DNA from 3 places in the Peribacillus sp. NPDC058075 genome. Region 2 is predicted to be linked to each of the others. Evidence: riboswitches for the same ligand, from Rfam matches in the RefSeq annotation. Region 2 holds a riboswitch; each other region holds the start of a gene.
What was found. Region 2 has a riboswitch for S-adenosylmethionine ahead of ACFVS1_RS17800 (5-methyltetrahydropteroyltriglutamate--homocysteine S-methyltransferase). Riboswitches for the same ligand answer to the same signal wherever they lie in the genome.
Positions count from the first base shown of each region.

Region 1 (10,006 bases), on a different contig from region 2:
TTCAATGGGGAACAAAGCGTGGAATCCGATTTTCAGGGCTATTTACATGGCAGTGATGGATTGATGTTCGTTCTTGACGCCCGTGCGCCTTTCACCGGCAGCGAACGGGATCTGTTATTGGAAATTCAAATGATGGCTCCGAAACTGCCGATTCATTTCTTATTAAATAAAATGGATACGATATACAGTGATCAGGTCGCAGTCCGGATGGAAGACGAAACATGGGATAAAGTGAATGCATATTTCCCGAATGCGAAAGTATTCGCTTTCTCCAAACATTATGACAGCCGGCAGCAATTGAAGGACCTTTCAGCCTTCCTGCAATCGAATTATCAAGATGATAATTGGAAGGAAAGAAGATCTGAAAAAATCCTGGCATTCATTCGTAAAACTTTATCTTATCTGTTAGAAAAACGGGCAGCCAATGAGCGGAAATGCGAGCATTCCATCTCTTGGAATGAACAGATGGAAGTCAAGCTGAATGGAGCGGTCAATCAACTGGCTGATCTGGAAAAAGAAAAAAGTGAAAATATCATAAGGTCGTATCGTTCGCTTAAGGACGAAGTGAAAAATCAGCTTTATTCAAAAATTCCTGAATTACTGAGGGATTGCTCTAAATCGTTAACGGAAAGCAGTGATTTCAGTCAGGTCCATGTACAGTTAAACCAGGAAATGAATGAGCGGATTCAGAACTTCATTTCTGACAAAATCATGCCTCAATATTACCGTTCTCTTCAAGACTGGATTGCCAGTTCCCAAATGGAGTTCACACAAAGCCAGCAGTTCATGGATGAGATGAGTGCCGGATTCAATGAATTATACAAAGAAGAACGGATTACGCTGGCAGGCGACTTCAGGGTATTGGATGATTGGCGCCGTGATGCCGACCGGATGACAAGCAGTATCCGCATCGAAAACGTCAATATCCTTTTGCGCAGGACTCCATCTCAATTGCTGCTTAAAGGGGCAGGGAAGCTGTTTGGGGCGATACCGCAAAATAAAGCCAATATGTACAATCGTTATAAGAAATACCTGGAAAGTGAAGATTACCTGGATGTTGCGGAAATGATCACGGAACGTTTCCTTACCCAATTTGGATTGTTTGAAAAATCATTGGATCGTGACATCTCCCTTTTCTATCGCGGTTCATTTGCTTTACTTCAAAAAACGATAGAGCAAACGCAGACTGAAATTAAAGACTACCAGGCTGCATTGGAGCATATGAAAGAAAATCCGGAAGTTTACCGTGACCCTATCACCTTGTTCGAAGTGAAATTAAGGCAGTTGGAGCGACTTGAAAAGATTGAGAAAAAGCGTCTAGCCCAGCTACAAAGAAAATAAAAAATAACGGGGAACATTTCAAATATTCAAAAATCTATTGACTTTACGACTATATCCCTATAAAGTGATAATTACGAAAACGTAACACATATATCTCTTATCAAGAGTGGCGGAGGGACTGGCCCTAAGATGCCCAGCAACCGTTCCATTAGGAATTGGTGCTAAATCCTGCAAAACAGAAATGTTTTGACAGATAAGAGAGGGACAAGTCTGCAAAACAGCCGATTAAACCTCTCTATATTAGAGAGGTTTTTATTTTGGAATTTACACCAACTTAACTGATAAGACTAATAAGGAAAAATGGAGGGAAACAAAATGAAAAGGTCTATTAAAGGGATATTCATTTCAACCATCGCTTCGGCTTTGCTTTTAACGGGTTGCTCTACAGGTCAGAGCTCCACAGAGTCGAAGAAAGAAGAAAAAGTATCATTTGAAAATGTTCCGGAAAGATTTGCTGATGGAGATGGAGCCAGAATCAAAGTGATCCGTAAAATTGGCGGTGATGATCATACGGCCCAATACCTGGCGGGGGCGAAGGAAGAAGGAGAAGCACTGGGGTTTCAAGTGGATACGTACACAGCCAATGGTGATACGGCTAAATTCCATGATGCGATAGCGCAGGCTTTGGAGGAAGATTATGACGGCTATATCATTTCACATGGTGATGATGCAGCAACTGTGAATGATGTTCAAAAGTTGGTTGATGCAGGTAAAAGCGTTGTCACATTCGATTCAATAAGCGATTTATCTAAAATAGAAGGCGTGACATTAACTTCACAAGATGATGAAGCGTTGGCAACTCTGGCTTTTGATAAACTGATAAAAGAACAGAAAGGTGAAGCGTCGATTGCCTATCTTTGGGTGGATGGATTTCCTCCAATGGTACGAAGAAATGCAGTCTATCAGGAAAAATTAAAAGAAAATCCTGGGATTAAAGAAGTTGAAAGATTCGGAGTGGCCTCTGCTGATACTTCGGTTCAGACACAAAATGCTGTAGCGGCAATGCTGAATAAATACCCTAAAGGTAAATTGGATGCCATTTTCGCAACATGGGATGCCTTCGCTATCGGTGCAGCCCGGGCGATTAAAGAGGCGGGCCGAGATGAAGTAAAGATATATGGAATAGATGTTTCGAATGCAGATCTCCAGGAAATTCAATCGGCTGATAGCTCATGGTCCTACACGGCAGCAGTCGATCCAAAGTTGATCGGTGCAGTGAATATGAGGATATTGGCTAAAAAATTAGCGGGCGAAGAAACGCCGCAAACCTATGACTTGGAGGCTTCACTTATTTCACAAAAGCAAATCCAAGCGTCAAAAGAAGCGGTGAACATGGCAAATCTATCTGGTATTGTCGATGGCTGGGGTGTATCGACTGAATTTGAAGAAGATTGGATGAAAGTTTTGAAAGATCATTATAAAAAGTAAAAAGAGACACTCTCTTTCAAGTAAAAGGGAGTGTCTGTTCAATAAGGGGGAATGGACATGGGCACGCAACTAGAAATGAAGAAGATTTCGATTGAATTTCCGGGGGTGAAGGCGCTGAGTGATGTTGATTTTTCCGTAAAATCAGGGACAGCCCACGCATTGGTCGGTGCAAACGGAGCAGGGAAATCGACGTTAATGAAAGTATTATCGGGAGCCCATGTTCATTATTCAGGTGACATTTTTATGGATGGGATGAAGCAGGATATCCGCTCGCCAAAAGCGGCTCAAGAACATGGCATCCAAATTGTATATCAGGAAGTGGATACCGCCCTCATCCCTTATTTAACGGTTGGGGAAAATGTAATGTTGAATGATATGGTCCAAAACATGGGAAAAAAACAGATGGTCCAATGGAAAGAGCTGCATAACCAAGCCGCTTCTATTCTTGAAGATATGAAAATTCGTGTCCCTTCGAAAAAGCTGGTAAGAGACCTTACTTTGGCTGAAAAACAGATGGTCCTGATAGCAAGAGCCGTTTCGACAGAATGTAAATTCCTGATTCTCGACGAGCCAACTGCTCCCTTAAGTCATACGGAGACGACAGAACTTTTCCGAATTGTAAATGAATTAAAGCAAAAAGGCGTGGGAATCATTTTCATTTCACACCGTCTCCCCGAAATTTTTGAAATCTGTGAGGAAATTACGATCATGAGGAATGGGGAGCGTGTCACTTGTCGAAAGAAGGAAGACATAACCCGTACCGAAGTGGTAGAGAACATGCTTGGGAAAACCATGGATGAACAGTTTCCTGAAGTGAATGCTTCGATTGGCGACGTTATTCTGGAAGTGAACGGATTGTCAGATGCAGAGAAAGTTAAAAATGTCAGTTTGAATATTAAAGCAGGCGAGATAATCGGCTTGGCAGGGTTGGTCGGGGCTGGGAAAACGGAGCTGTGTAAAACCCTTTTCGGTCATACCTCGATCACAGCGGGTGAGGTCATACTGAATGGTCGAAGGCTTTCCTTGAAATCACCGCACGAAGCAGTAAAAAGCGGTCTGGCGCTTGTACCTGAGGAACGCAGGAAAGAAGGGGTCCTTGTTCAGGAATCAGTCTCGGCTAACTTGACGGCAGCTAGTCTTGGCAAATTCTCCAAGACATTCAGCTTCGTGAATCGCCAGGCGGAAAAGGAAAGAGCGAAGGAAATGATCGCAAGTCTAGGAATTAAAACTCCTTCAGGGGAAGTGAATGTCGAAAACCTTTCAGGTGGCAATCAGCAAAAAGTTGCCATCGGGAAATGGCTTATGGCCGATGCGGATGTATACATATTCGATGAACCAACGAAAGGGGTCGATGTTGGAGCCAAGAAGGATATATTCGAATTGATTGCAGAGCTTGCAAGGAATGGGAAAGCGATCATTTATGCATCATCCGAGCTTTCCGAAATCATTGGCATTACAAACCGGACATATGTGTTATATGACGGGAGCACTGTCATCGAATTAGAAACAAGCAAAACGAATGAAGAAGAACTACTATTCTATTCAACAGGAGGAAAATAGGATGAGCATACCCATTCCTGTTACACAGAAAGCGAAAGCGAAGAAAAAGGTGGAACTATTCGACTTTTTCTATAAATACGGCACCATATTGACGATTATCATTCTGATTGGAATTTTTGCCGTTTCCAACCCATCTTTCATTCAAACTACGAATCTGGTCAACATCCTGCGTTCCATTTCAATCGTGACCATCATTGCGATCGGCATTACGATATCCCTGACCGTGGATGGCTTCGACCTTTCCGTCGGCTCCGTCGCATCATTGGCCAATGCCATCGTCATCTCGATGTTTGTCTGGTTTTCACAGGATACATTAATTGCTATATTAGCTGCAATCGGTGCCTCACTTGTCGTAGGGGCTTTGAATTCATTCATGATCGTTAAATTGAGAATTCCCGACATGCTGATGACATTGGCTACCATGTTCATTATCCAGGGAATTGCCCTTACTTATACAAAAGGGGCAACGGTTTCGCAAAATATGGTCATGCCCGACGGGACATTCGCAACAGGACTGATCAGCCCATTTTTCGCCAAAATTGGTCAGGTACCATGGATAATCCTGATCATGGCCGTCATTGTGATTGCGACCCATATCTTTTTGACTTATACGAAGCACGGTCGTTATATGTACATTATTGGGGGAAATAAGGAAGCGGCGAGACTTTCCGGGATATCGGTCAATAAATACAAAATCCTTGCCTATCTGCTTTCGGCTCTATTAGCTGCAATCGGAGGGATCGTCCTTGCTTCAAGGGTCATGACATCGGAAATCAATTCAGGGTCTCCTTATTTAATGGATGCCGTTGCGGCAGCCTTCATTGGATCATCCGTTTTAGGTGCGGGAAAACCGAATGCCTTTGGAACCTTTGTCGGAGCAGTCTTGATCGGAATCCTACAAAATGGGCTGATCATGATGTCCGTTCCGTATTATGCGATGGATATCGTCAAAGGAACAGTGCTGGCACTTGCGCTCGCTGTAACTTATTACAAACAAAAACACTAAAATGAATCCGTTACGTTACATTGAGGAAATCCAAAATTATGAAAAAAAATCCTGTTGAATATGCAACAGGATTTTTCCTTTTTAAAAAGGGACGGGGTATGGATATAAATTATCTCCATTTTTACTTAATAATATTTATTAACGCTAATATGGGGCAGCCACGATAGCAAAATTTTATAGGAAACTTACTTTACCTTTTAAGATTGATAATGATCTATTGTAAAGTATGAACATTCATATCCTAACCAAAGGAGAGTGTTAAGCAGGCATAAAACATTCAATCTATTGGATTATTTAATCTATTGGGAGATTTGATATATTATTTATTCGGAAAAAGAAACGAATATTAATAAACTTGAATTGTTACGTTACGGAGTTTGTAGACAAAAGGATATCCATCTGAATTTTAAACCGAAGTTGATTGGAACGGAAGGTCGAGACTCCTGCGGGAAAAGCAAGTCCAAGGGAGACCCCCGGCGAGGAGGCTCCCGGACCCCGGACCGCCCGCGGAAAGCGAGTGCCTGGAGAGGAAATCAACGATTTTGCAAACTCAATTAATATCGAGTTTGTCTCCTCTTGTGGTATCACTCGTCACTTCCAGAGTTTCTGCATTAAATGTTATATCACTAATAATTGCGTAACAGGATGTTCTTGCTACGATATAGCATACTATTTAGGAGCAGAATCTTCTTAATTATCAGTAGCGATCGTTCTTTGTCGTTCAGCTCTTTTTCTTATGGGTTTATAGGAATCGGAAGTTGCATAAGATTTTATTTGCTTTATAATTAGTACCAGGTGTTAATATCAAGTTATAAAATGATGCAATTCATACACACGAGGTGGCTATTCTATGTTCAAATCCAAAGCACGTATTACTGCGATAGGTTCGTATGTTCCTGAAAAAAGGTTAACAAATAAAGACTTAGAAAAAATGGTTAAAACCAATGATGAATGGATTGTTAAACGTACTGGTATTAAAGAACGAAGAATTGCACATGAAGAAGAGTTTACTAGTGATATAGGTTATAAAGCTGTAAACGATTTAATGGAACGGTATGATAAATCTGTCGAAGATGTTGATATGATCATTGTCTGTACCTTTACACCTGATTTCAACACTCCAAGTGTAGCATCTTTAGTCCAAGCGAAGCTAGGTATTAAGAATACTGGAGCCATTGATTTAAACGCTGCCTGTGCAGGATTTACTTATGGGTTGCATGTAGCTAATGGATTAGTAACATCTGGCTTAAACAAGAAAGTTCTTGTTATTGGAGCTGATACTTTATCTAAACTTATGGACTATGAAGATCGAGCCACTTGTATTTTATTTGGAGATGGCGGAGGAGCAGTTCTTGTAGAATATGATGAAAAACAGCCAAGTTTTATTTCTTCACATTTATATTCTGAAGGAGAAGGCGGGAAACATTTATATAGTACAAACCTATCGACACGAATAAATGGTGAAGACTTGAATAATAGTGGTAACCTTGTTCAAAATGGACGTGAAGTTTATAAATGGGCTGTTACGACTGTTCCAAAAGGAATGCAAACTGTGATGCAAAATACTGAATATCAATTGAATGATGTTGATTGGTTTGTACCGCATAGTGCAAATTTAAGAATGATTGAGTCAATATGTGATAGAAGTGGTTTTCCAATTGAGCGAACTTTATATAGCTTAGTGGAGTATGGAAATACTTCCTCAGCAACCATACCATTAGCTTTAGATCAAGGAATAAGTGAAGGAAAGCTCAATAATGGTGAGAAGATTTTATTATATGGTTTCGGCGGTGGGTTAGCACAAGCAGGATTGCTTATCAATTGGACTTTATAAAACTTTTTTCTACAACTAATAACTGAGTTTGTACTTTAAGAAGGCCTCTCATTGGGGGCCTTCTTAAAGTATGATTCTTTGCAGAAGTATATATTCAAGGTAAGTAAAAAATATCTTTAAAACGATGCAGAAACATGACCTTCATTTGAACTGCAAATAAAGAGGAAATGAACAGTTTCCGTTATGTTTTTTACTCACGGAATCATCCTGAAGATGGGGAATTGCAAAAGCCACAAGAGCAAAAAATGCTTCGTGAAATTAAGGAAGCGATCTTACAAGGCTTTTCTCTGCCACTTTCGTGTTGGCTGCAATTTTTAATAATTTCACCTTTCTACAGCAGTTCCGGAAAATTAATCTGATTCCCTTGTTATATCTAGGTTTTCTTCGATGTCACCCATAAGTTGCATAGTAATGCGCTTATTACTATCTTTACTTTGCATAATTCATCTCACAATACTAGGAGTAGGAAAGGCGATGAACTGATTATGATTTTTAGCGAACGATTAAAAAAAGAACGGGAAAAAAGAAATTGGTCACAAAATGATCTTGCAGAGAAAATTCATGTGAGTCGCCAATCTGTGTCCAAATGGGAAACGGGGAAAAATTATCCCAGTATTGAAGTACTCATTAATTTAAGTGATTTATTTCAAATTACGGTAGATGAATTATTAAGGAGTGACGAGGAATTGAAAGAAAAAATAATAAGGGAAAGTAAGCAGTTAGCATTTCCAAAAAGGAAAATGTTTTTTGATATCGTGTTAATAATAGGAGCAATTTTGTTAGTGTCTAAATTGATTATTTTTGGACTTAATAAATTTGCCGGCACAGATATTACCATATTAAAAAGCATGCCAGTTTTATCGAATTTTTTACCATTAGCTTTGATGGTTATTGGCGGTATCGGTTCAGATTATTTGAAGGATAAATATGTAGATTGAAAGAACTCTGCTTATAAAACTTTATAATGAATCACAAAACGGAATCTTGTATTTCCCTTTTATCGGGGGCAGGAAAACTTTTTGATGGAACTTGATCATAAAAGAACAGAACCTTTGAATTTCAGGTTCTGTTCCTATTTCTTATTTGAACTTTTGCACTTCTTCTTGTCCCTCGAATTTGTTATCTTTCAAAATGCCGATTTCTTCAATATGGTTTCGTGCCGTTTCATCCCCTAATTTATAAATGAGGGCATAAAGCCTTTTCATGGCTGCATCGTATTTATCATTTGCCCGGTCATGATGATAGAGAAGGTAGGGCACATGTGAACGGGCATATGTCTCCAGGTCATCTGTCCGGTGTTCCTCCAAGCACTGTTTCAATTCTGCAAGTTCCTCATCAGTTGCGTGTACAGTGAAGCTTGGATTCTCTTCAAGTTTTTGTCCGAGTACGTCGCCGCTGACCAAATCGACATGATAGGTCTGTTTTTCTTTCATCATTCTGTGATCATCCTTTCAAGCGTTTATCTATTCTGTACCACTATTTGTAAAAAGTTAATCATCAATGTAAACATTTCCTTAATGAAAAAGATAGGAAATAGAGGTATCGGATTTCTTATCAAATGGTATAAGATGAATTTACAGAATAATTGGGAAATCAAGGAGTGATAAAGTGAAGAGGTCAATCATGGTTATTTTTTTGGTGTTGATTGCTTCAGGCTGCGTAACAAGGAATTATGATTCCAATATGGATTTAGGGAAAAGTCAGTTGAATGAGGAAAATTATTTAGAAGCCCATGAGGCATTCGAATTAGCGTATAAAGAGGCAAAAACACCGGAAGCAAGGGAGTTAATGGATCTTTCAGGTTTTCTGGCGAGTGGAATGAAGAAATACGAGGAACAGGATTTTGATTCAGCCAAAAGCGAATTTGAAGAGGCAACCGCATATAAAGCGAAATACCGGGAAGGTAAACGAATGGTTTCAAAGGCGGTGGAAATGCAACCGGTATCAGACTCCGCCACGATAGAAGCAGTAGAGGGAAATGGTGAGGCGGAGCCGGCGAAGGAAGCAACCAATGGATCCAATTTAGAAGATGAGGCGGCAACGGATACAATAGGCAAAGAAGAGAGTAAGGCTTCGGTTAGTACATTAAGTAAATCTCAGGCAGAGAAGCTTGTGAAGGATTATGTGGACACGGAGAATTTACCTAATTTGCATATTGAATATGATCATGATGCTGAAAAGGGAGATTACATTTTTCATGTTTTCGAGGTGGATGAACCTAGTCAAAAAAGTGGCCACAAAACCACTTGGGGCTGGTATGGCGTGAATAAGAAGACTAAAGAAGTTTATGAAGTCTTGTAAGGATAACTGTATGGAAGAATGGAAGGCCCCTGTTGAGGCCTTTTTATTTTGCAGCCCGGCAAAGTACAGGATTCGATAAAATTTTATACTTTTTGTAAAAAAGTCGCCCTATTCTTTATTTCTTAAGAATTTTTTAATATTTCCTGTTTATGATGGAGTCAAGTAAAGGATAAAGGACAATCATAGGAGGGATAAAGATGGAAAATTATAATGGTGATGAGCAAGTCAGAGTGAAGGCAGAACGGAAAAAGGGTAAGTCTCTTTGGCTAACTGGCCTTGTTTCCGGAACGGTTGCTGCTATGGTTACATCGTCTGTATTTTTATTTGGCGGGGACTTTATAGATCAAGGGAATAGTTCAGTGAATGAGTCAACCGAAACGGCAGGTGTACAGCAAACGGAAAGTGTTGAAAAAGATAAAAGTGTCACGGCGGAAAAGTTATCGACGAGTACGGATTCAAATGATAGGGCAGAGATGGTTGAATCAGCATCCAAATCGATTGTCGGGGTCGTGAATTTACAGGAGATGCAAAACCAG
Region 1 is NZ_JBHVSL010000003.1:258,334-268,339, reverse strand. It holds gene ACFVS1_RS22030 (GTPase domain-containing protein) at 1-1,341, shown strand, start outside; SAM riboswitch class I at 1,436-1,541, shown strand; gene ACFVS1_RS22025 (sugar ABC transporter substrate-binding protein) at 1,657-2,769, shown strand; gene ACFVS1_RS22020 (sugar ABC transporter ATP-binding protein) at 2,827-4,329, shown strand; gene ACFVS1_RS22015 (ABC transporter permease) at 4,331-5,335, shown strand; gene ACFVS1_RS22010 (hypothetical protein) at 5,699-5,923, opposite strand; gene ACFVS1_RS22005 (ketoacyl-ACP synthase III) at 6,186-7,169, shown strand; gene ACFVS1_RS22000 (helix-turn-helix domain-containing protein) at 7,655-8,107, shown strand; gene ACFVS1_RS21995 (hydrolase) at 8,249-8,605, opposite strand; gene ACFVS1_RS21990 (hypothetical protein) at 8,793-9,470, shown strand; gene ACFVS1_RS21985 (S1C family serine protease) at 9,668-10,006, shown strand, end outside.
Region 1: linked by a shared signal. The riboswitch ahead of ACFVS1_RS22025 (sugar ABC transporter substrate-binding protein) and the one ahead of ACFVS1_RS17800 (5-methyltetrahydropteroyltriglutamate--homocysteine S-methyltransferase) in region 2 are both predicted to bind S-adenosylmethionine.

Region 2 (10,006 bases):
GGACCCGTACATGGCCAATATCGCTTCGGAGTCCTTTACAGCGAGTCCTGAGGCTACTCCCATTTGAATATGTTTCTTGATATAATCAGAGAAATTACTTGATCCCCCGACATCCCCTCCGGAAATCGGCATGCCCTTAGTGCTGCTGGCTGGATAAGTTTGATTGGATTGCTCGGCAAGCTTCCCTGCCAAAAGGTCGACCGTCGTTTTAGCCATTTTGCGATAACCGGTCAATTTCCCTCCCGCAATCGTGATAAGGCCAGAATCGGACTCCCATATTTCATCTTTCCTTGATATTTCAGAAGGATCTTTCCCTTCTTCAAGAATCAACGGCCTTACCCCAGCCCAGCTAGATTCGATATCATCATTCGTAATGTTCACTTCTGGAAACATATAATGTATCGATTTTAATAAATAGGCACGGTCTTCGGAAGTAACCGCCGGCACTGCAGGATCACCATCATAAAAAGTGTCCGTTGTCCCTACATAAGCTTTACCAGCTCTCGGGATGGCAAAAATCATCCGGCCATCAGGCGTATCAAAATAAAGCGCCTGCTTCAACGGGAATTTCGATTGGTCGATGACCACATGAACCCCCTTGGATAACTTCAGCGTTTTCCCTTGTTTCGATTGGTCCTTCTCACGAATGGAATCCACCCATGGACCTGCTGCATTAATGACTTTGTCTGCGTATATTTCATAAGCATCACCTGAAAGTAAATCGGCAACTTGGACGCCGTTCACCTTTCCATTTTCATATAACAATTGTTCTACCTTTGTATAATTTATCGGAGTTGCCCCTTTATCGACAGCCGCCTTCATCACTTCAATCGTAAGGCGTGCATCATCTGTCCGATATTCAACATAGTAGCCTCCGCCCTTCAGTCCCTCTTTCTTAACGAGAGGCTCCCGTTTAAGTGTTTCCTCCGCCGATAGCATTTTCCTGCGTTCAGCTTTTTTAACACCCGCAAGGAAATCATATACCCGAAGTCCAATGGAGGTACTGAATTTCCCGAAGGTGCCACCTTTGTGCATCGGTAACAGCATCCATTCCGGCGTGGTCACATGCGGTCCATTTTCATAAACGATTTCCCGCTCTTTACCAACCTCGGCAACCATTTTTATTTCAAATTGCTTCAAATACCGCAATCCGCCATGAACAAGTTTTGTCGAGCGGCTTGAAGTACCTGCTGCAAAGTCCTGCATTTCAACCAAAGCCACTTTCATTCCACGGGTCGTTGCATCCAGGGCGATCCCTGCACCGGTAATTCCCCCGCCAATGACAACCACATCATATTTCTCTTTTTTTAAAAGTTCGATCGTTTCTTCCCGATGTATATTTGAAAACCTCATCCCTGACTCCTCCTTAAAGTATTGCATTCTAGTTTTTTTGTATGGATTCTGCGTTTACTGGTGAATTCGTGCAGTTATTCGTGAATTCTCCACTTTTACTCGTGAATTCACACGGTTTACTCGTGAACTAGCACTTTACTCGTGAATTCTGCACTTTTACTCGTGAATTCGAGCTCTTTACTCGTGAATTCTGCACTTTTACTCGTGAATTCGAGCTCTTTACTCGTGAATTCTGCACTTTTACTCGTGAACTCGCTCTTTACGCGCGAATTTGCACGCTTTATTCGTGAGTTCTGCACATTTACTCGTGAATTCGAGCTCTTTACTCGTGAATTCTCCACTTTTACTCGTGAATTCGAGTGTTTTACTCGTGAATTCACACGGTTTACTCGTGAGTTCGGCCATTATATTCAATTGGTTCATTTGTTCGTATAGTTTATATAGATATTAATATCCCTAATCTGCCATTAAAAACAAAAAAAGAGACCATAAATGCACATTATCGAATTAACGATAACGCATTCATGGTCTCTCCTGTTCTCCGGCCGAGTTATTAACTTGATTTCATTATAGCATACTCCAGCTCATTTGAGAAAGAATACATCTTGTTTTTTTATTTAAACGCCATAGCGGCATGTACAGCTTTTTTCCAGCCCTCATATAATTTTTCACTATTTTGCTCTTCCATGGAGTTTTTAAAGGTTTTGTCTACCGCCCATTGCCGGGAGATTTCTTCTTGATCCTTCCAATACCCGACAGCCAGGCCAGCTAAGTATGCAGCACCTAATGCTGTAGTTTCGTTTATGGTCGGTCTCTCCACGGGCACACGTAGTAAGTCGCTTTGGAATTGCATCAAGAAGTCATTCTTGACTGCCCCGCCATCCACTCTTAATGTTTGCAGCTCGATTCCTGAATCCGCCTCCATTGCATCAAGGACATCCTTCGTTTGATATGCCAGTGATTCAAGTGTGGCACGAATGAAATGTTCTTTTGATGTGCCGCGCGTCAAACCAAAAACTGCTCCCCGCACTTCGCTGTCCCAATATGGAGTTCCAAGTCCTACAAAAGCCGGTACCACATATACTCCATCTGTACTTTCCACCCGTTTTGCATAGGCTTCGCTGTCCTTGGCATCATGAAGCATCCGCAGGCCATCGCGCAGCCATTGGATGGCGGAGCCCGCTACGAATATACTGCCTTCCAGTGCATATTCGACCTTCCCATTCAGTCCCCAGGCAAGGGTCGTCAATAGTCCGTGTTCGGAGCTGACAGCCTTGGATCCTGTATTCATGAGCATGAAACAGCCTGTTCCATACGTATTTTTAGCCATTCCTTCATTAAAGCAGGCTTGGCCGAATAATGCTGCCTGCTGATCACCGGCTGCCCCTGCGATTGGAATCGATTGGCCGAAGAAATGATATTCGATCGTACGTGCATATTCCTCAGAGGAAGGCCTTACTTCCGGCAGCATCGACTTTGGTACAGTCAATATCTCAAGCAGTTCTTCATCCCATTTCAGTTCATGGATATTGTACATCAATGTCCGGGATGCATTGGAATAGTCCGTTACATGAGCCTTGCCTCCTGATAGCTTCCAGATCAGCCAAGTATCGATGGTACCGAATAATAGCTTGCCTTCATCCGCCTTTTGTCGTGCCCCTTCCACATTATCGAGGATCCATTTCACTTTCGTTCCGGAAAAATAGGCATCTATCAACAATCCCGTTTTATCCCGGAATAGATCATTAAGTCCCTTTTCCTTCAAATCATCACAGATTTCACTTGTTTGCCTGGACTGCCATACAATCGCATTATAAACAGGGGTACCTGTTTCCTTATCCCAAACGACGGCCGTTTCACGCTGATTAGTGATCCCGATCCCGGCAATTTGCTCTGGCTTTACACCGGATTCAGATAGTACACCTGCAATCACTGCCAGGATCGATCCCCAAATCTCATTGGCGTTATGCTCGACCCAGCCTGGTTTAGGGAAATGCTGCGTGAATTCCTTTTGGGAGGAATGGACGATTTCCCCCTTTTCGTTAAATAAAATCGCCCGCGAACTTGTTGTTCCTTGATCTAATGATAAAATGTATTTTTCCATTGTGTATGCCCCTCCTTTTAATTAACTGGCGATATTTCTGCTTTCCATTTCATGTGACTGTTTTTTACCAAAAGCATAGGCTAATATCAATAGTACCAGGCTTGCACCCAAAACAGACCAAAATCCTGCTGTTATTTCCCCCTTAAAGAATGCTTGATAACAAACGGCACCAAGTGAACCCCCAACAATCGGTCCAACGACCGGAATCCATGAATAGCCCCAATTAGAATTGCCTTTACCAGGTATCGGCAGCAAAAAGTGAGCGATGCGCGGACCCAGATCGCGGGCCGGGTTAATGGCGTATCCTGTCGTTCCGCCAAGTGACATCCCGATCACGACAATCAATAACCCGACTGCGAATGGGTTTAGACCCTCTGTAAAATCATTGGCACCTATAAATAATAATCCAAGAACAAGGATGTAAGTTCCAATCATCTCACTTAATAGATTTGAAAATGTGTGCGGGATCGCAGGTGAAGTCGCGAACACACCAAGCTTCGCTCCTGGATCATCCGTTGCTTTCCAATGTGGCAAATAGTGCAGGAATACTAGAGTTGCGCCCAGGATTGCGCCAATCATTTGGGCAACGATGTAACCGGGCACATCACTCCAAGGAAATTCTCCAATAATGGCAAACCCTACTGTGACCGCCGGGTTTAAATGCGCCCCGCTTATGGATCCCACTGCAAAAACACCCATGGTAACGGCCAATCCCCACGCAATCGTGACAACGATCCAGCCGGCATCTTTTGCATAGGAACCCTTTAAGGATGACCCAGCCCCAATACCTGCTCCGAATACAACTAATATCATCGTGCCTAACACTTCTCCCCAAAATGGAGTCATGATAAAACCCCTCCCCTGATAATTTTTTAAACCTTGCCAACAAATAAAAGGAGATCCACAGCAGAACTATCTTCATAAATAAATTATGAATAGATCTGTTGTGAATCTCCTAGTCTCCGTCACATATATTAACTTGTACTGTAAAATATACTAGGTTATGAAAACGCTGTCAATATTTTGTGAAAAATTAATCTATTTTTCTGTATTTTTTTCAATTTCCCCCTATTAGACGATATCCCATAATTCAGTTTTGGAAGTGGTGATCGACGACGCTCCGGCATCAAGAGCGTTCAGGACTTCATCCGAAGTACGTATGAGGCCACCTGCAAAAATGGGTGTCTGCAATCGTTCCTTCACTTCTTTTATCATCCATGGCATGGCACCCGGCAACACCTCGATATAATCCGGCTTGGTTTTCTGCACCAGCTTATAACTTTTCTCAAGCGCATGTGAGTCTATTAAAAAGATTCGCTGGATCGCAATGACCCCCTTTTGCTTTGCCTTCAATATTACGCTTGATTTAGTCGAAATCAGCCCATAGGGATTATATTCCTGACAAATGAATTCTGTCGCGTACTCATCACTTCTTATGCCATGGATCAAATCGACATGATAAATCATTTTCTTATTATGCTGCTTTGCCATCATACTTACATTTTTCAATTGTGATATATGCAAATCAAGAAACACACCTATTTCATAGGAGCTTTCTAGAAATCTTTCAAAATCCTTCATGCTTGCTGAAGCAGGTAAAATCTTTTGATCCATCATTATCCTCCTCATTCCCAGAAAAACTCAAAACTTCAAGTTATTTAGTATATTTTAAAGAGCTTGATTTATCAATCACATTTTTTTCATGACCAATCTCACCATAACACTAACATACCTGGCACTCCCTTTATAGATTGCGGATAAGGTTGTATGTAAAATATCCCTTAACTCATAATGAGAGTTTCATTTTCAATGCACCTTCGACAAGTTCATACGATTTAATTGTGCCCACTGGAATTTTTCTCACGATGTCCCAAGCATTAACATTCATTTTGATCGCTCTTTTTTCATATTCAAAAAATGGCGGTCTGTTAAATATCCTTTGGTTGATGAAATTCCTGTCAATTGGTTCCATTTCCACTAATTCAAATGATATCGTTCTTTTTTCCACAGAAACCGGTTTTAATGTAATCCGGAAAGCTACGTTTTTCTTAAACATCATTTTTTTCACTTCCATCGTTCCGGAAAGCACAATATGCTTTGGCGTAATCTCGACTTTAATATCCGGACCAGAGGATTTCATTTTTATGATTCTCTCTATCATAGCTTCAGTAACCGTTATCGGTATGCCATTTTTGAATGGATTGAATGTACTCATCCTCGCATTCCCTCCCTACTCAAAGCATATGCCGGGTTCCCCGATGCAGTTAACATTTCTGCCCAAATTAATAATCGGTAAATTCTAAATTTTCCACCTTCAACGCTTGACCTTTGTACAAACTACCTGTATAGTCATACTTAATTCAATAGACAACTCTTATCAAGAGAGGTGGAGGGACTGGCCCTTTGATGCCTCAGCAACAGACGATTCATGTACTGTGCTAATTCCAGAAGTGTAAAAACTTGAAGATAAGAAGAGTATATAGCTTCGTTGCCTACACCTCTTCTTATTTTTAAGAAGAGGTTTTTTATTTTTAAAGAGAAAGAAGGAATGCAACATGTCAATCACATTAACGAAAGCGCCATTCAGGGCCGACCACGTTGGAAGTTTATTAAGACCAGAACGTTTACATATTGCCAGAAAGAACTATAAGGAAGGTACCATTTCAGCAGAGCGTCTTCGTGAAGTTGAGACCGAAGAAATCAATCGGATTGTCGAAAAACAAATTGAAGTTGGATTAGAGGCCGTTACCGACGGTGAGTTCAGACGAACATGGTGGCACTTCGACTTCCTCGAACATTTAAATGGCATCGAGGGATATGTGACTGAAAAAGGTCTCACGTTCGATGGTGTGGAAACAGAGAGATATAACGTTCGCAATACCGGGAAGGTTTCATTCAATCCTGAACATCCCTTCATCCGTGATTTCATTGAATTGAACAAAATCGTGAACGGACGTGCCGTGGCCAAGCAAACCATTCCCAGTCCGAATCAATTATTTGCTGCAGGCATTCATAATGAAGACGTCTACCCTGATATTGAAGACTATGCAAATGATATCATCAAGGCGTATCAGCATGCTTTGAAAGCCTTTTATGAAGCAGGTGTGCGTTATCTTCAATTGGATGATGTTTATATTGCCAGACTTTCAGCTCCGGATTTCCAGTTCAAAGATGGAAAATATACGAGGGAACAGTTAATCGACCTTGCACTTCGCGTAATTAATGGCGCATTGGAAGGAAAACCAGAAGACCTTGTCGTCACCACACACCTCTGTCGTGGGAACTACCAGTCAACTTGGGCGTTTGAAGGAAGCTATGCCCGTATCGCCCCAACTTTATTGGCAAAAGAAAAAGTCGATGGATTCTTCCTGGAATATGACGATCAACGCTCAGGGGATTTCAAACCATTGGAATTCATTCCAAATGGCGGGGCACGGGTCGTACTGGGTGTCGTCACTTCAAAAAATGGAGAAATCGAAGACAAGGAAGCAGTCAGGGCTCGCATCAAGGAGGCATCAGACTTCGTTCCTCTCGAACAATTATGCTTAAGCCCGCAATGCGGCTTTGCCTCCACCCATCACGGCAACAAGCTGACCGAAGACCAGCAATGGGAAAAACTGAAATTCGTTGTTGATGTAGCAAAAGAAGTATGGGAATGATTCATCTTTACATGTAACGTAAAAGCTAGGCACTTTAAGAAGGCCTAGCTTTTCTTCAAAACAGCTCAATAAAATGTTTTGCCGTTTTTGAAAGATAACGATCTTGTCTAAAAACCAAAGCTATATTCGATTGAATTGAAGAATCGATAATATCCAACACTTTCACTCCTTTTATAATATGAGGTGAAACAGCTGATTTCGGAACAATACTCGCCCCAACTCCAGCTGAAACCAGTGAGAGCAGAACATTTACATCATGGCATTCGCATAAAATATTTGGCTGTATTTCCCGCTTTTTAAATTCCTCGATAATTTCTTCATAAATCCCTTGTCCTTTTTCCCTATGCACTAAAAGCAATGGGATATTTTCAATATCCTTTAAATGGACCCTATCCTTCGAAGTGAAACTGTCCCACCCCTCAGGTACAACAAAAACATTCGGCACTTGTCCTATGTTCAAAATGGAAAGACCCTTCATCTCGACAGGTAAATGAACAATGGCAAGTTCAATATCCTGATTCTCCAAATAATTACTTATTTCATATGGATCTCCTGCGAATATTTTAAAGGCAACGGAAGGATATTTTTTCTTGAAATTATTAATTTTATCAGGTAAATAAGACATATAAGCAAGTACGGAACCTACTGAAAGGGTACCTTTAATTCCCTCACCCGTTTCCTTCACTTCGAGCAAGGAGTCCTCGAAATATTGCAGCATATTCTTAGCCTTCTCGTAAAGTACCCTCCCAGCTTCGGTCAACTCCATACTTTTACCGTTCCTTTTTCGCTCAAGTAAAGTAGTCCCTAATTCTTCTTCCATAAGGCGGAGCTGCTGGCTTAATGGCGGCTGTGACATATTCAATTTTTTTGCTGCACGGGAAACCTGGCCTTCTTCTGCAAGAATAAGAAAATATCGTAATTGTCTAATATCCATCTTGGCACCTCTGATATATATGTAAATCGTATATAAACTTAATTATATAGATATTTTAAATATGATACAAACAGCAGTAAAATATATTTGTTTACAACATAAAGGGGTGTTCAAAATGGAGAAATTCAAGGAACTAAACAAAAGTTTCATCAATGGGGAATGGGTGGAAGGCTCAAGTCAACGCAGATATAATATTTTAAACCCATACAATAATGCCGTGATTTCAAATGTGAGCTTGGCTACATCAAAACAGCTCGATGAATCATTTGAAATAGCAAAAAACGCTCAAAAAGGTTGGGCAAAAACAACAGCTGAAAAACGTCGTCAGGTCCTGATTAAAGTTGGTGAATTCCTCCAGGAAAATCGGAATGAAATCGTTGAAATGATTTCCCGTGAAACGGGTGGATCGCTTATTAAAGCAAATGTTGAATTTCAGCTTACTATGGAAATAGTCGAAGAATCTTCTAACATGGTGGATGAAATATATCAACTGCATGAGGTTCCGTCAGCAATAGATCATAAAGTCAATCATATACATCGACTGCCACTAGGAGTTATTTCTTCAATATCTCCGTTTAACTTTCCGATGAACTTGTCAATGAGAACCATCGCACCAGCCATTGCATTAGGAAATGCAGTCGTTCATAAACCGGACGTTCAAGTTGGATTTACTGGAGGAATCATCATTGCTGCAGCATTTGAATATGCCGGTCTTCCAAAAGGAGTCTTTAATATGATCCTAACTGACCTGGAAGAAATCGGTGATGGCATGCTGACAAACCCGATTCCCAAATTAATCAGCTTCACAGGTTCTACTCCTGTAGGACAGCACATCGGGGCCATTGCAGGGAAAAACCTAAAACGAGTTGCGCTGGAGCTTGGCGGTAATAATCCTTTCATTGTATTATCTGATGCAGATGTGGACCGTGCCGTTGATGCTGCAATCTTTGGAAAGTACATTCACCAAGGACAGATTTGCATGTGCATTAACCGCATAATCGTGCATAAAGACCTTTACGAAGACTTTACTGCAAAATTCGTTGAACGTGCAAAAGCTCTTCCATTTGGTGACCAATTAGATCCTAAAACAATCATTGGACCACTTGTGAACGAGCGTCAATTAGAAAAAGTACAACAAATCATCGAGGAAACTAAAGCTGCTGGGGTCAATGTTGCACTCGAGGGAGAACGCATTGGCAATGTACTGACACCAACTATTTTCCGGGACGTACAGAACTCGGATAAAATCGCACAAACAGAAATGTTTTCTCCTGTCGTGTCCATCATTCAAACAGAAACAGATGAAGAAGCCATCGATATCGCCAATGACACCATTTATGGTTTAAGCTCGGCTATCTTCACTTCTGATCTGGAAAAGGGAGAACGCTTAGGGTTGCAAATCGACAGCGGAATGACACACATCAATGATCAAACCGTTAACGATGGAACGAACATACCATTCGGCGGGAACAAAATGAGTGGTTTAGGCAGATTCGGAAGCCCATGGATTGTCGAAGAATTCACTGTTACGAAATGGATTTCCCTTCAAACACAATATCGTGAATATCCATTTTAACCATTAATTCATCAGGCATCTGGTACAACCTTTCAGGATGTATACAGATGCCTTTTTGTACTAAGGAAAGGTCACAAAAAAAGGACGGCCACCAGCACGTCCCCTTTTCACTTGCAGCAATCATCATCATCCATTTTCTTCACAAATATATCATCCGTCACCCTATCTTCCAGCTTGTTCCTCAAGGCTAATTCCGCAGCCTTCCCATCACTAGGCGATCCGTCCGAGAAATACATCGGAAACAAGGAGAAAAACATAACATAGAAAGAGAAATAGATAAATTGATACCAGATTACCGACCTGTCCAGGATATTCTGATACACTAAGCTATATATGATCAGCATGCTGATTAAATTAAAGATAGCCCCCCCTAAATATAT
Region 2 is NZ_JBHVSL010000002.1:13,482-23,487, forward strand. It holds gene ACFVS1_RS17770 (glycerol-3-phosphate dehydrogenase/oxidase) at 1-1,353, opposite strand, end outside; gene ACFVS1_RS17775 (hypothetical protein) at 1,495-1,788, shown strand; gene glpK (glycerol kinase GlpK) at 1,967-3,457, opposite strand; gene ACFVS1_RS17785 (MIP/aquaporin family protein) at 3,479-4,303, opposite strand; gene ACFVS1_RS17790 (glycerol-3-phosphate responsive antiterminator) at 4,529-5,071, opposite strand; gene ACFVS1_RS17795 (hypothetical protein) at 5,244-5,672, opposite strand; SAM riboswitch class I at 5,829-5,930, shown strand; gene ACFVS1_RS17800 (5-methyltetrahydropteroyltriglutamate--homocysteine S-methyltransferase) at 6,013-7,116, shown strand; gene ACFVS1_RS17805 (LysR family transcriptional regulator) at 7,172-8,050, opposite strand; gene ACFVS1_RS17810 (aldehyde dehydrogenase family protein) at 8,166-9,626, shown strand; gene ACFVS1_RS17815 (hypothetical protein) at 9,734-10,006, opposite strand, start outside.

Region 3 (10,006 bases), on a different contig from region 2:
CGTGCAGAAATCGCTAAGCTGCATAAACGGCTCGACACCACAACCATATATGTCACGCATGACCAAACAGAGGCAATGACCATGGCGACACGTCTCGTTGTAATGAAAGATGGTATCATCCAACAGGTCGGTGCCCCAAAGGACGTTTATGAGAAACCAATAAATGTTTTCGTCGGCGGCTTTATCGGATCACCTGCCATGAACTTCTTTACCGGAACATTAAAAGAAGGCACAATTAAAATAGGCGAACAAACGCTTGAAATACCTGAATTGAAAATGAAAATGCTGCGTGATCAAGGATATGTCGGAAAAGATGTAATCCTTGGCATCCGTCCGGAGGATTTCCATAATGAAGGAGCTTACTTCACGAAGGCCCCTAATACTACATTCACGACACAAATTGATGTAGCCGAACTCATGGGCGCTGAGATTATGCTCTACTCCACATTAGAGGGGCAGGACTTCGTTGCACGGGTCGATGCCAAGAATATTATTCAGGCAGGGGAAAAGATCGATCTTGCCCTCGACATGAATAAAGCACACTTTTTTGATAAAGGGACTGAACATCGCATTTTAGTTGAAGAAGATGAACAGATGCAGGAAAGCATGAAGTTATCTGCCAATTAAAAGTAAAAAGACCCATTCATATTGGGTCTTTTTACTTTATTCAAATTCATTCTTGGACCAATACCACTTCATCATGTCTGCATTCCGGGCATTTCATGAGATGCGGGCATTGGCCTTTTTGAAGGGATTGAGGGTATCCGTCGTTTTCTTTAAGGATGTCGATATCCATATAAGCACTGTAATCATCAGCGTAGTCCATGAATTTCCCTTTATCCTCAAGATTACTGCCGCATTCCGGGCATTTAACATGAATTTTTCTCAGACCGTTGCAAAGCGGGCATATAGACATTGTATTTCCTCCTGTTCCCGATACTTATGATTTCAGTATTTGTCGATTCCATTATTTTAAAACATGGAAACACCCTCCCTAATACGAGAGGGAGGGCACTTGTATGCAATTATTTATTAACCATGTTAGCAGGATCGACCCATGCTTCGAATTCATCTTCGGTCAGGAACTCCAATTTCAACGCCGCTTCTTTTAACGTAGAGTTGTCCTTGAATGCCGTTTTGGCAATCTTGGCTGCTTTCTCATAACCGATATGCGGGTTCAATGCTGTTACCAACATAAGGGAACGTTCTACATTTTCTTTGATTTTATCTTCATTTGCAGTGATGCCCACCGCACAATTGTCATTGAATGAATGAATGCCTTCCGTCAATAATTTGACCGTTTGCAGGAAGTTATAGATGATGACTGGTTTGAATACATTCAATTCAAAGTTACCTTGGCTTGCTGCAAAGCCAATTGTAGCATCGTTACCCACGATTTGTGTTGCAATCATGGTTAGCGCTTCACTTTGTGTTGGATTGACTTTACCTGGCATGATGGAGCTGCCCGGCTCGTTTTCCGGAATGGCTATTTCGCCGATTCCGCTTCTTGGACCACTTGCAAGCCATCTGACATCGTTCGCAATTTTCATTAAATCCGCCGCCAATGCTTTCAAAGCACCGTGTGCGTAGACGATTTCGTTATGGCTAGTCAATGCATGGAACTTATTATCAGATGTGACAAAAGGATATCCTGTATCCGCTGCAATTTGTTTGGCAGAAAGTCCCGGGAATTCTTTTTTTGTATTGATTCCTGTTCCTACTGCCGTTCCGCCTAGAGCAAGGTTCAATAATTTTTGGCTGCTTTCCTCAATCATCGCTAGATCTTTATCGAGCATCGCTTTCCAACCGGAAATTTCTTGTCCTAATGTTAATGGTGTAGCATCTTGAAGATGTGTCCGGCCAATTTTCACGACATCCCAAAATTCTTTTTCTTTTGTATCGAATGTATCACGAAGTGCTTTGATGGCAGGAACCAATTTTTCAGCGACTTCCATAAAGGCTGCAATATGCATGGCGGTCGGAAAAGTATCATTTGAGCTTTGTGCCTTGTTAACATCATCATTCGGGTGAAGGGTTTCGGATTCACCATTTTCTTTTAACCATTCATTCCCTTTGTTGGCGACCACTTCATTCACGTTCATATTACTTTGCGTGCCGCTTCCCGTTTGCCAAACTACAAGCGGGAAATGTTCATCAAGCGTACCTTCAAGGATTTCCCCGCAAATCTTGACGATGGCGTTCTTTTTAACCTCGGAAAGATCACCAAGATCATAGTTCACCTTTGCCGCAGCTTGTTTAACGTATGCAAATGCACGAACTAATTCAATCGGCATTTTTTCGTTACCGATTTTGAAATTGTTGCGGCTTCTCTCAGTTTGTGCTCCCCAATATTTATCAGCAGGAACTTTCACTTCACCCATCGTATCTCGTTCGATTCTGTATTCCATGTGTTCTCCTCCTATGTTTGCACTATTCATTGAAGACCCTTTGCATATGAAATGAATAATGTCGGATTATTCTTTCTCTCCATACATTGTACAAACTTTATTATTTTAAAGCAAAAATATCCCGCTGACCCTTTCCATTTTTTCTGAATAATCCATGTTCCCTTCATGTTTATATGAAAATTCGATTATTCTTTTTAGAGACATAAAGTGTAGACACCTCTAGGCTCCAATTGACCTGGTCATGAACATCCAAGCATTATCACTCCCAAAATGCCCTTGACAGTATTTTGTATATATAGTAAATTCAAAAGAAATTGAATAATCTAAACTCTTATCGAGAGAGGTAGAGGGAATGGCCCGATGACACCTCAGCAACCTTCATTTGTTTCAAACCAATGAAAAGGTGCTAATTCCACAAGTTTGTGAACTTGGAAGATAAGAAGAATGACTCGTCCCTACTTAATCAAAGTCTTCTTCTTAAAGAAGACTTTTTTTTATTTTATATAACTCAAAGGAGCAGTGAAAACCATGTACAAAACTGAAACTTATCTTGCTCAATTAGGAAATCGCAGCGAAACGGCGACAGGAACAGTCAATCCGCCGGTATATTTTTCAACAGCTTTTCGTCACGAAGGAATTGGCCAATCTACAGGATTCGACTACACAAGGACAGGAAACCCTACACGCCAGCTATTGGAGCGATCCATCGCCGATTTGGAAAAAGGAGACCAAGGTTATGCCTGCAGTTCAGGAATGGCCGCCATCTCCACCATTCTCGCCCTTTTTAAATCCGGGGATGCCTGGATTGTCAGCGAAGATCTTTATGGCGGTACATATCGTCTGTTAGAACAAGGTTTTAAAAAATGGGGATTGCAGTGTGACTATGTAAACACTTGTTGTTTGGAGGATATCGAAAAAGCCATCACTCCTCACACGAAAGCCATCTTCATCGAAACTCCCACTAACCCCCTTATGCAGCAAACGGACATTAGTGCCGTTGCCGCATTGGCCAAACGATATAATTTATTGTTAATCGTTGATAACACTTTTTACACGCCTCTTATTCAACAACCCATCCTGCTTGGAGCGGATATTGTGATTCACAGTGCAACCAAGTATCTCGGTGGTCATAATGATGTGCTCGCAGGACTGATCGTTGCTAGCGGCGCTGAATTATGCGATGCCCTTGCCTTCCATCATAATGGCACTGGAGCTGTCTTGAGCCCATTTGATTCTTGGCTGTTGATGCGCGGAATGAAAACCCTGGCATTGCGGATGGAGCGTCATGAAAAGAATGCCAAGATACTTGTAGATTACTTATCGGAACATGATTGTGTCACGGATGTATTGTATCCCGGCAGAGGCGGCATGATTTCTTTCCGCATCATTGATGAATCGGCGGTCAACCCATTTTTACAATCGCTCTCATTAATTTCCTTTGCAGAAAGCCTTGGAGGGGTTGAAAGCTTCATCACCTATCCTGCCACACAAACACATGCCGATATACCGCTTGAAGTCAGAACGGCAAATGGGGTTTGTAATCGCCTGCTCCGCTTCTCAGTTGGCATCGAGGATAGCGATGATTTAATCGGTGACTTGCAGCAAGCATTCGCACATGTAAAAAGGGAGGCACTACGATGACAGGTAATGATTTTAGCTTTGAAACGAAATTACTTCATAATCAGCATAAATTCGATCCGGCAACGGGAGGTGTGAGCGTCCCCATTCAGCATGCATCGACTTTCCATCAATCCAATATCGATCAATTCGGCAAGTATGATTACAGCAGAAGCGGGAACCCCACTCGCGAAGCACTTGAAGATATCATTGCCGAACTTGAGGAAGGCACTCACGGCTTTGCCTTTTCATCAGGTATGGCTGCCATTTCAACAGCCTTCCTGCTATTGTCGGCCGGAGACCATATCGTCATTTCCGAAGATGTGTATGGCGGAACGTTCAGGATGGTCACAAGCGTATTGACCCGTTTCAATATTGAGCATACCTTCGTTGACATGACGGACCTTGAAAGCGTCAAAGCGGCCGTTCAGCCAAATACCAGGGCCATATACATCGAAACGCCTTCAAATCCGTTACTTAAAGTGACCGATATTCAAGCTGTATGTGATATCGCCAAAAAAGCCGGTGCCTTAAGTTTTGTTGATAATACATTCTTGACGCCGGCATTGCAAAAACCGCTGAATCTGGGCGCGGATGTTGTCCTTCATAGCGCGACGAAGTTTTTATCCGGACATAGTGATGTGGTAGCTGGGCTTGCAGTCGTGAAAGATCCGGAATTGGCGGCAAGACTCGGTTCGCTCCAAAATTCATTTGGAGCGGTCCTTGGAGTTCAGGATGCCTGGCTTGTAATGAGAGGTTTGAAAACCTTATCAGTTAGAATGGAGCATTCACAAAAAGGGGCAGAAAAGATAGCAGCCTACTTAAAGGAGCAGCCCTTGGTGAAAAAAGTGTATTATCCCGGACTGGCCGATCATCCACAGCACGCCATCCAGAAAGGCCAGTCACTTGGTGCAGGGGCGGTCCTATCATTTGAATTGGAAAGTGAGGAAATCTTCCGTTCCTTCGTGAACACAGTCGAGCTCCCTGTTTTTGCCGTAAGCCTGGGAGCGGTCGAATCCATATTATCCTACCCGGCCAAAATGTCCCATGCTGCCATGCCTGCTGATGAAAGGGAAAAGCGCGGCATCACGAACAGTTTGCTCCGCCTCTCTGTCGGACTTGAAAATCCTGACGATATAATCAAGGACTTCGATGCGGCCCTCGTCAATATTGCCAAAGGGGAAGCAATTGCTGCAAAATGAATAAAGGATGGGTGCCTTATAAATTATGGGCACCCTTTTTCCTTGCATCATTATTAACTTTTTCTACCCAGTCATAAAAAATGGCCATCGATTTCCCGATGGCCTGACTCTCATTTCTTCATATTATATTTATCCAGGAAGCGATCGACCCGTCCGCCTTTTTCAGCAAACTTCTGCTTTCCGGTATAAAAAGGGTGCGTATCCGAGCTGATTTCCACTTTTAATAATGGATATGTTTGGCCGTCTTTCCAAACGATCGTTTCATTGGACGTCTTCGTGGAACCTGTCAAAAATTGATACCCACTGTTGGTATCCATGAATACCACTTGTTGATAATTGGGATGAATTTCTTGTTTCACTATTATCACCTCTTCGTCAGTATAGGTATATCTTAAACGTAATGATTACTATTATCAATTATTATGCTTGAGGGTACCAATAGTCGGCACCCTCTTTATAGTTTAATCTTGATGGACCACCCTTATTCATTTGTGTCAGCCAGCCATGCCTTTATGCGGTCCAGCCTGCAGTTCATACATTTGATAGTACTTTCCTTTTAGTTCCATTAATTCCTCATGTGTACCTTGCTCAGCAATCCGCCCTTTATCTAGTACAAGAATTTGGTCTGCATTTTTTATCGTGGAAAGTCTATGTGCAATGATGAAGGTCGTTCTCCCTTTTTTCAGCACTTCCATTCCCTCCTGGATAATTGCCTCGGTTTCGGTATCGATGCTCGCTGTCGCTTCATCCAAAATCAATATGGCCGGATTGAATGCAAGAGCACGGGCAAAAGAGATTAGCTGCCGCTGTCCGGAAGACAGCGTTCCGCCTTTTTCAATCACCGGTTCGTCCAGCCCTAAAGGAAGATGCTTCAGCACTTTGTCCCCCCCGACATCTCTTAATGATTTTTCAACCATTTCCCTTGTGATGCCTTTTTGGTTCAGACTGATATTGGAGGCGATGGTGCCAGTAAATAAATAGGGATCCTGAAGGACGATTCCCATATGCTCCCTAAGCGTCTGATGGGGAATATCCAATATATTCTTTCCGTCAATTTTAATTTGCCCTTCACTGCTGTCATAAAAGCGGAACAATAAATTCATTATAGAACTTTTTCCTGACCCAGTATGGCCGACTAACGCGACCGTTTCCCCTTGTTTGGCGGAGAAGGAAATGTCCCTTAACACATATTCATTATCCTTATAGCCAAAAGAAACATGTTCGAATTGCACGTTTCCTTTGTATCTGGACATGTTTTCATCACTGACTGCCAATCCCTTCTCATCCAATAAATTGAATGCCCGCTCCCCTGCAACAAGCGCCTGTTCAAGATTAGCGAACTGATTGACGATTCCATGAAGCGGATGAAGCAGGCGGCTGATCAAATCAACAATTGCATACATCATCCCTAAGGAAATGGCCGAACTCGCTGTAAGGGAAATCCCGCCGAAATACCAGACGAATGCCATTAGCGACAAAACCTTAATGACGCCAATCAAGTTTCCACCCGTCAACGAATTCAAATGAAGCATTTTATTTTGATAGGAATAATGCTCCCGGTTCAGGTTTTCAAAAGATTGCTTCGTCTCCTTCTCACGCCCAAATGCCTGGATGATGCTCATTCCAGAAATGGATTCATTGATCATCCCATTAATATCGCTGACCCGTTCCCGAATGATGTGATTATATTTCGAGGCGAATTTACGGTATACCATCGTCCAGATGACGATGATCGGAATAAGTAAAGTGCCAATGGTACCCACTCGTGGATCCAAAATATACAAAGCAATTAGAACGCCGAAGATATTAATTGTACTCGAGAAGAAGTTGGCGAGCACGGTTACATATAATTCCCGGATCGCTTCCGTATCATTCGTGACCCTTGCCACAACTTTACCCGCCGGCATATTATCGAAATAACGTATCGGCAGACGGGAAATGTGCTTAAAAATATCATTTCGCATCTTCTGTATGATTCGGTTCGCCGCTTTCTGTAAATAAAAACTCTGTCCATATTGAAAAATGGAGGAGAGGATGACAAGGCTAAAATAAAAAGCCACAAGCTTAACGATTCGAGGGATTTCCGGTTGGTAAAATCCCATCACTTCCTGACTTGTCAATTTCACTGCTTGTGAACGTTGCTCTTTCCCGTCTTTCCTGATGATCAATGATTGGTCCTCCAAGGTTCTGCGCCCATCGATAGGGACAGCTTCATTTACGAAGACAAATTGATTGCCAACCTGCAGAACATGGACTTCCCTGCCTTTCTTCTCACCTTTTGCAAAGTAATCAGCCCGTTTATACCAATTTCCATCGTACTTGACAGCATCCTTTCCTTTATCCGTCCCATACCAGGAAGATTCAATGCCAAGTATATGTGAATCGATGATTTTCTTGGCAACGAAAGGACCCGTTAAATCGGCCGCTACCGAAAGTGCCAGCATGATCAGGGCGCCAATGATCAATTTTTTATAAAGGGCAGCATAATTAAAAAGTTTTTTTACGACCTTCATGCCTTCACCTCCTTCCCTTCGTCAACCTGCTGTCGCTCATATTGCTCCTTATACCAGCCATCTTTAAGCAGCAAATCCTCATGAGTCCCCTCTTCGATGATCTCTCCGCTGTCCAACACGATAATCCTGTCCGCATGCTGAACGGCTGATAAGCGGTGGGTTGTGATGATGGTCGTTTTCCCTGCACGTTCATTTTGGATATTTTCGATGATCGTCGTTTCCGTTTTTGCATCTACAGCAGATAAGGAATCATCCAATATAAGGATTTCTGGATTTTTGATCAGTGCCCTGGCAATTGAAATCCTCTGCTTTTGCCCTCCGGATAGTGCGACACCCTTCTCACCCACTAGTGTCTCAAGACGGTTTGGCAGCATCATTAAGTCCTTCTCAAAATCCGCAAGCCGGGTAGCTTTAGCCAGTTCATCTTCCGTTGCATCCATTTTACCGAATAAGATGTTATCCCTAACAGACTTCGAGAATAAAAAATGGTCCTGTGGAACATAGCCGATCCATTTACGAATATCTTCAAGGGTCAGTTGCTCCAGCTGCATGCCTGCAAAAGCGATTTCACCTTTTCCTAAAGGGTATTCCCGCAGCAATTGCTTCACGAATGTCGTTTTTCCACTACCTGTTTTCCCCACTATCCCCAATGTTTGACCGCGCTCAAGCGAAACGGAAATATTGGATAGATTCACAACCGTTGAGGAAGGGTATGTAAAATACACTGAATCGAATTGGATATTTCCCGGATTCGCAATGCTCCCCTGCCCAACTGAATTCTTCACATCCGCTTCATGTGAAAGGGTATCCTGAACACGATCTAGTGAAGCATTTCCCCTTTGCATGACATTGATCAGTTCACCCACCGCGATCATCGGCCAGATTAACATGCCTAGGTACACATTGAACGAAACAAGTCCGCCAAGCGTTATGGCCTGCTGAAACACAAGATAAGCGCCATAGCCCAACCCGATTAAATAACTGATGCCGATGATAATGCTGATCGTCGGATCAAAGAGAGCATCGATTCTTGCCACGGCTAGATTTTTGCGATATACATCCTCGGTCATTTCATCAAACCGCTTTTCATCTTCCCGTTCCTGGACATAGGCCCGGATAACACGGACACCTGAAATGGATTCCAGGACCTTGTCATTTAAAGTACCAAAGGCTGCTTGTGCATCCGTAAAACGTTTGTAAATTTTCTTCACGTAAATTTGCATCATCACTGCCATGATCGGAAGCGGCAGCACCGCCGCAATCGTCAACTGCCAGCTGATCGTGGCCCCCATCATGACCACTACCGTAATGGTGAACAGCACTGCGTCAACGAGGGTCAATATCCCGAAACCAGCCGTGAGGGATATTGCCTTTAAATCATTGGTTGCCCTTGCCATTAAATCCCCTGTACGGTTTTTTTCATAAAAGCTCGGCGTCATTTTCAGCAAATGGCCCATAAATCCGGACCTTAGTTTTCGTTCGACCAGGTTACCTCCGCCGAATAACAGATAACTCCATAAGTAACCAAATAGGTAACTGCCGATCAGTACCATGAGCAAATAAATGACGTATTTCATGACCGCTTCCTGCGTCATGGTGCCATTGTTCATATCATCGATGGCATTCCCGACAAGTTTTGGCGGGATGACCTCCAAGATATTCACTAGACATAGAAATAAAATCGCCAAGGTGTAACGCTGCCACTGTTCTTTAAAGAACCAGGACAGCTTTTTAAAAATCGCAAACATGAATTCCCCTCCCTTTTGGTCAAACCTTTCACTCGCTAACCGCTTTCTGGATCTCCCGGCTTCAATAAAATTCCCAATGTCTTTTGTCTCATTTTAAATTCCTCCTATCTTTTATATGGAAAGGATGCTAATGCACCTGTATCCCAAATGCAAAAAGCCCCCGCCAATTAGCGGAAGCTTTTTTTAGATGCGTAATAACACATATAAAAGCGCAGGCCGCGAAAATTCCACAACCTGCGCTTTAAAATGATCAATGAACACGTCGGATCCCTTGTCTAGAAAGACAAGGTCTCTGGGCAGGCGGACGTATGATATTCGATTATGACATCACTGTGCTTAACTGATTTAGTCATGACGTTCGCCTCCTTTTTTAAATTAATGGTAATTTTTAACTTATATGTAAAGATTACTACCTTTGCTTATTTTTGTCAATTGCGACTTTTCTAGATTATTGATGGATATTCCTTTATTCTTATAGGATGACGTAACCTAAGGAGGTTCAGCATATGCAATGGAGA
Region 3 is NZ_JBHVSL010000001.1:3,260,137-3,270,142, forward strand. It holds gene ACFVS1_RS16210 (ABC transporter ATP-binding protein) at 1-627, shown strand, start outside; gene ACFVS1_RS16215 (hypothetical protein) at 674-916, opposite strand; gene fumC (class II fumarate hydratase) at 1,026-2,408, opposite strand; SAM riboswitch class I at 2,737-2,850, shown strand; gene ACFVS1_RS16225 (methionine biosynthesis PLP-dependent protein) at 2,937-4,049, shown strand; gene metC (cystathionine beta-lyase) at 4,046-5,227, shown strand; gene ACFVS1_RS16235 (type B 50S ribosomal protein L31) at 5,338-5,586, opposite strand; gene ACFVS1_RS16240 (ABC transporter ATP-binding protein) at 5,722-7,740, opposite strand; gene ACFVS1_RS16245 (ABC transporter ATP-binding protein) at 7,737-9,488, opposite strand; gene ACFVS1_RS16250 (hypothetical protein) at 9,995-10,006, shown strand, end outside.
Region 3: linked by a shared signal. The riboswitch ahead of ACFVS1_RS16225 (methionine biosynthesis PLP-dependent protein) and the one ahead of ACFVS1_RS17800 (5-methyltetrahydropteroyltriglutamate--homocysteine S-methyltransferase) in region 2 are both predicted to bind S-adenosylmethionine.